Linked DNA regions of Aquabacterium sp. OR-4. The protein of the gene in region 1 interacts with the protein of each later gene in a pairwise test. Links are inferred from orthologs where the notes say so. Each region holds a gene or a part of one and is shown on either strand. Other genes may lie near its edges.

What was found.
Region 2: the proteins of accC (region 1) and ribD interact in binary tests that used the Escherichia coli proteins (3 or more experiments, as listed by UniProt). The link is inferred for Aquabacterium sp. OR-4 from one-to-one orthologs.

Annotation. Positions count from the first base shown.
Region 1 is NZ_JAOCQD020000001.1:1,019,675-1,022,676, forward strand. Bases 17-2,949 are described here. They hold accC (acetyl-CoA carboxylase biotin carboxylase subunit), read right to left. Parts: upstream 2,192-2,949; coding sequence 842-2,191; downstream 17-841. Other genes in these bases: prmA (50S ribosomal protein L11 methyltransferase), read right to left, coding at 17-830; accB (acetyl-CoA carboxylase biotin carboxyl carrier protein), read right to left, coding at 2,208-2,678. Outside these bases: more of prmA, read right to left, coding at 1-16; N4G63_RS04275 (TlpA disulfide reductase family protein), read right to left, coding at 2,978-3,002. UniProt on the Escherichia coli protein: This protein is a component of the acetyl coenzyme A carboxylase complex; first, biotin carboxylase catalyzes the carboxylation of the carrier protein and then the transcarboxylase transfers the carboxyl group to form malonyl-CoA.
Region 2 is NZ_JAOCQD020000002.1:460,837-463,904, reverse strand. The notes cover bases 1-2,999. They hold ribD (bifunctional diaminohydroxyphosphoribosylaminopyrimidine deaminase/5-amino-6-(5-phosphoribosylamino)uracil reductase RibD), read right to left. Parts: upstream 2,069-2,999; coding sequence 932-2,068; downstream 1-931. Other genes in these bases: N4G63_RS14265 (hypothetical protein), read right to left, coding at 2,065-2,999; N4G63_RS14275 (hypothetical protein), read left to right, coding at 627-848. Outside these bases: more of N4G63_RS14265, read right to left, coding at 3,000-3,068. UniProt on the Escherichia coli protein: Converts 2,5-diamino-6-(ribosylamino)-4(3h)-pyrimidinone 5'-phosphate into 5-amino-6-(ribosylamino)-2,4(1h,3h)-pyrimidinedione 5'-phosphate.

The DNA.
Region 1 (3,002 bases):
TTCAGCTCGTCGGCCTGGCGTTCCAGGATGCCGGCCAGCACCAGGTGGCCGCCGGGCGCCACATGGCTGGCCAGCAGCGGGGCCAGCAGCTTCAGCGGCGTGGCCAGGATGTTGGCCAGCACCAGCGGGTACTCGCCACGCGCGCCGCCCTCGGCACCGTCGGGCAGCGCCGCCTGCAGCGTCACGCCGTTGGCGGCGGCGTTGTCGCGGGTGGATTGCACCGCGGCTTCGTCGATGTCCACCGCGTCGATGCCGCTGGCGCCATGCAGCGCCGCGCCGATGGCCAGGATGCCCGAGCCGCAGCCGTAGTCGAGCACGCGCTGCCAGCCGGCGGCCAGCGCCGGGGCGTGGTTGGCGGTCCAGCGCAGGCACATGCGCGTGGTCGGGTGGGTGCCGGTGCCAAAGGCCAGGCCGGGGTCGAGCCGGATCACCTTCTCGGCCGCGGCCGGCGCCTCGTGCCAGCTGGGCACGACCCAGAAGCTGGGCGTGATCTCCACCGGCGTGAACTGCGACTGGGTGAGCCGCACCCAGTCCTGGTCGGCCACCTCGCGCAGCGCCAGCACCTGCACCGTGGCGGCCCATTCCTGGGCCATCACCAGCGCGGCGGCCTCGGTGGCCTCGGCCTCGCTGGCAAACAGCGCGGTGATGTCGCTGCGCTGCCAGCCCTCGCGCGGCGCGGGCATGCCGGGCTCGCCGAACAAGGCCTGCTCGGCCTCGGTGCCGGCATCGGCATCGGCCACCGAGACCGACAGCGCCTCCAGCTCGTCGACCAGCGCCTCGCTGACCGACTCCACCAGCGCCTCGGGCAGGCGCAACACCAGTTCATGCATGCGATGTCACCTCAGCGTTTATGGTGTTCCAGCCACTTCTCGAGGTAGTGGATGCTGGTGCCGCCCTCGACGAACTTGGCGTCCACCATCAGCTCGCGGTGCAGCGGGATGTTGGTGGAGATGCCCTCCACCACCGTCTCGCTCAGCGCGGTGCGCATGCGCGCCAGCGCCTGCTCGCGGGTGTCGCCGTGCACGATGATCTTGCCGATCATCGAGTCGTAGTTGGGCGGCACCATGTAGTTGGTGTAGACATGCGAATCGACCCGCACGCCGGGGCCGCCCGGGGCGTGCCACACGGTGATGCGGCCGGGCGAGGGCGTGAACTTGAACGGGTCTTCGGCGTTGACCCGCACCTCGATGGCGTGGCCGCGCATCTGCACCTGGCGCTGCGTGAACGGCAGCTTCTCGTTGGCGGCGATGCGGATCTGCATCTGCACGATGTCGACGCCGGTGACCAGCTCGGTCACCGGATGCTCCACCTGCACGCGGGTGTTCATCTCGATGAAATAGAACTCGCCGTTCTCGAACAGGAACTCGAAGGTGCCGGCGCCGCGGTAGCCGATCTTCTTGCAGGCCGCGGCGCAGCGGTCGCCGATGCGCTCGATGATGCGGCGCGGGATGCCCGGCGCCGGCGCCTCTTCGATGATCTTCTGGTGGCGGCGCTGCATCGAGCAGTCGCGCTCGCCCAGCCACACCGCGTTCTTGTGCTGGTCGGCCAGCACCTGGATCTCGATGTGGCGCGGGTTCTGGAGAAACTTCTCCATGTACACCGACGGATTGTTGAAGGCTGCACCCGCCTCGGCGCGGGTGGTCTGCACCGCGTGCAGCAGCGCCGCCTCGGTGTGCACCACGCGCATGCCGCGGCCACCGCCGCCGCCGGCGGCCTTGATGATCACCGGGTAGCCAATGGCCCGCGCCGCCTGCACGATGGCCTTGGCGTCGTCGGGCAGCGCGCCTTCCGAGCCCGGCACGCAGGGCACGCCCGAGCGGATCATGGCCTGCTTGGCCGAGACCTTGTCGCCCATCATGCGGATGGCGTCGGGCGTCGGGCCGATGAAGGTGAAGCCGCTTTTCTCGACCCGCTCGGCAAAGTCGGCGTTTTCGCTGAGAAAGCCGTAACCGGGGTGGATGGCCTCGGCGTCGGTCACCTCGGCGGCCGCGATGATGGCCGGCATGTTGAGGTAGCTCTGACCCGAGGCGGGCGGGCCGATGCACACCGACTCGTCGGCCAGCTTGACGTACTTGGCTTCGCGGTCGGCCTCGGAATACACCACCACCGACTTGATGCCCATCTCGCGACAGGCCCGCTGGATGCGGAGTGCGATCTCTCCGCGGTTGGCGATCAGGATCTTCTTGAACATGCGGTGCTGCCGACGCTCACTCGATGATGAACAGCGGCTGGCCGAACTCGACCGCCAGACCGTTCTCGGCCATCACCTTGGTGATGGTGCCGGACTTGTCGGCCTCGATCTCGTTCATGATCTTCATCGCCTCGATGATGCAGATGGCCTCGCCTTCCTTGACCTGCTGGCCGACCTCGCCCAGCGGCTTGGCGCCGGGGCTCGACGCGCGGTAGAAGGTGCCCACCATCGGCGACTTGACCACATGGCCGGTCTCTTCGGCCGGCGCGGCGGCCACGGCCGCTGCGGCGCCCGGGGCGGCGGCCACCGGTGCACCGGCGGGCGCCTGCGGGGCGGCCATCATCATCATCTGCGGCTGCACCATGCCGGCAGGGGCGGCGCCGGCCTTGACGATGCGCACCTTGCCTTCGGCCTCGGTGATCTCGAGTTCAGAGATGTTCGATTCCGACACCAGGTCGATCAGCGTCTTGAGCTTGCGCAGGTCCATGGGGGTGTTGCTCCGGTTCGGCGGCGCCGCAAGCGGCGCCACGGTGGGACGGCAGACCGCCTTGTCGCGATCTGAATTCATCTGCAGGGACTGAGGCCCGCTGGTGCTGCGTACGGCACCGAAAAGAGGGCGGATTGTGGCACAGTGATGACCCGGCGCCGTGAATTTTGCCGATTTTCTGGCTGGCGGCCGTTGGCGGCGCGTTGACCGGTAATGGCTTGAACTTCAACGACGATGCGCGATTTTCGCCATTGGCGCGCGGCCTGGGGGCGGCTTCTGCGTGGCCGCCGGGTCTGGCGTCAGAGGCGGGCCGCCCAGCCGCTC
Region 2 (3,068 bases), on another replicon or contig:
TGATGGGCATTGCAGTGTGTGTGACTGTGCTCCCGGGCAGGCCGACGGGCTGAGCGCCGGCATGCCGAAGCTGTTTACTCACCTGCGTAGAACGTCCTACTGGAATGGGTCGGCGCAGTACCCTCCGGAGTCTTGATAGACTACCGTTTGGCCGGGAATTGTCTTGCGACAAACCTGCGACGGTAGCGCTTGATTTGCTACCCCGTCTACGGTAGGCTTAAGCTACACCGTCGTTCCAAAAACGGCAGTCGAATCAACGGCTTAGCGGCGTAGAGAGGGTATCCCGTCCACTCCGCCAACGTTTTGAGAAGCCGCTGCAGGCCAAAAGCCTGCAGCGGCTTTTTCTCTTTCAGCGCCAGGTACTGCCGCCTGCCATCGGAATCGACCCGATGGGCGCACCGGAGGCCACCATCGGTGGCAGCCTGGGCTGGGCTGGCCGGGGCGCTGTGTGTTCAGTCGGGCGCAGCCCGTCGTGCACTTGCCCAGCGCAGGCATCGGAATTTGTCCGACACGCCGTCGCGCCAAGCGCCGACATGCGGCGCCGGCCGCCGTCCAAGGCGCAATCGCCGATCGGCGCCTAGTCTTGCAGCATCCGCCGACGCTTCGGCGATGACTGGAAGATCGTGATGAGCCAAGCAGAAGAATGTGCGCAGGCGGTGAGTGGTTTCGAACTGCGTTTCGAGTCGCTGTTTGTCGAAGGGCGGGGCCTGGCCTTCCCCTGCGACAGCCGGGGGCAGGTGAACCTGGACGCCTTGAGCGACCGCGCACGCTCGAACTACCTTTATGCCCGCGCCGTGGTGGGCCGCGAGTACCGCCAGCCGGCGGTCTGCCGCAACCACGCCGGCTGAGGCGCTGACGCCCGTGCGGGGCGACGTGGCAAGCCAGGGTTTGCCGTCCGTGAGGGGCGGTGGCCTGGCCTGGAGCGCTGCACTCAGCGCAAGAAGTCGTCGCGGCCCTCGCGGCGCAAGCGCACACGCAGATCGTCTTGCACCAGGCTCGATTCAATGAAGCGCCAGGGCCGGGCCTGAGCCAGCTGCGCCAGCACTGGCATGGCCGCCAGATCGCGGCCCGGCCCCAGCAGCTTGGGGGCCAGGTACAGCAGCAACTCGTCCACCAGGTCGGCCGCAAGCCAGGCGCCGTTGAGCGTGGCGCCGGCTTCGATGTGCAGCTCGTTCACACCTTCTTCCGCCAGGCGCTGCAGCAGCGCGGGCAGATCCACACGGCCGTCGGGCGCGGGCAGCCGCAGGGTGCGGGCGCCCACGGCATGCAAGGCCTGTCGGGCGCTGTCGTTCTCGGCCGCGCCAACCACCAGCACGTCACCAGGCGGGGTCAGGATGCGTGCCGTGGCGGGTGTGGCAAAGCCCGAATCAAGTATCACGCGGCGCGGTTGCCGCGCGATGGGCCATTCGCGCACATCAAGGCGAGGGTCGTCATCGCGCACGGTGCCGATGCCGGTGAGCACGGCACTTGCGCGGCGGCGCCAGGCCTGGCCGTCGGCGCGCGCTGCCGGCCCGGTGATCCACTGGCTGCTGCCGTCGGGCAGGGCCGTGCGGCCGTCGAGCGACGCCGCCAGCTTCATGCGCACCCACGGGCGTCCGCGCTGCACTCGCGACAGAAAACCGATGTTCAGGGCCTGTGCGGCCTGTGTGACCGGGCCGGGCTCGGCCAGATCGACCTGCACGCCGGCCGCACGCAGCAAGGCGATGCCGCGACCTGCGACCTGCGGATACGGATCCTGCAGAGCCACCACCACGCGCGCAATGCCGGCGGCCACCAGCGCTTCGGCGCAAGGGGGGGTGCGCCCATGGTGGGCACAGGGTTCCAGGCTGACCCAGGCCGTACCGCCGCGCAGATCGGCCCCAGCCGATTGGGCCGCGCGCAGGGCCATCACCTCGGCGTGCGGGCCGCCTGCGTGCTGGGTGTGGCCGTCGCCCACCAGGCGCCCATGGGCGTCATGCAGCACACACCCGACCCGTGGATTGGGCTCCGACAGCCCGATGGCGGCTTCAGCCAACTCGATCGACCGCAACAACTGGCAGTGATCAGCGGCTGACAACAGGGAGGTCACGAGGGCTGGTGGCTGAGGGTGTTGGCGTTGATGAACGAGTCCTGCCCGGTCGCTGTGCTGTCGTCGCTATCGGTCGGGCAGATGCCGTTGGCAGCGAGCACCAGGAAGTTCTGGTTGGGAAGATTGTGCGTCACCCGGCTGATGGTGGTGCAGGCATCAGCTTCGGTCTTGCAATAGGTCTTGGGGTGGTCGCGGTTGGCGGTGTAGGCGGTGGTGGCACGCGTGTAGCGGCAGACCCGGTAGCGCCGCGCCGTTTCATCCGCTGCCGGGTTGGTGGTGACGGACCAGCCTGAGACCGACACCGCAACGTCCAGCTTGCCGCCCCAGCCCGAGGTGGATTCACTGAACACCAGGCAGTCGTAGGCGATCGCGTTCGGTCGCGGGCTGGTGGTGGCTGTCGAGATGTAGGCCGCCGAAGAAAAGCACTCGGTGAACGGCGAGGCGAGACCCACTCGGGTGAGGAAATCGATGCCCAGCGGCGTCGTCGCCAAGGCCGGTGTCTCGCCGGTGGGGATGCCTTGCGGGTTTTCGGCCTGCGCCGCCGTGAATCCACCCAAAGGCGGGTTGGCGAGGTGAAACAGGACATGCCCAGACACCAGGCTGCCGTTGCCGATGGCGGGGCATTCGGCCACCAGATCGGCCGTGATGTCGGCCTGGGCGGCCGAGACTGCCGTGCAGCGCTGGCTGATCTGGCCGGTGAGGTTGTTGAACACCCAAACCACCATGCTGCTGGCGGAGGGCTTGTAGGCACTCCTGCCATTGCCCAGGTCGCGGGCGTTGACCGGGATCGACACGTGGCGATTGTTGCGGCGCGCCGTCTCGCCCGAGAACGGCGGCAGCATGAGCAGGCCGGACAAGGCCGGCGCCGCCGCAGCCACCACACCTTGCAGGCGCACGGTACGGGTCTCGTCGGTGCGATCCTTCCAGGTGACGGTGGTTTGAGCGATGTTGGCCTGGGCCGCCAACATGTTGCGAGCCACCATATCGGCGGGCCGCGTTG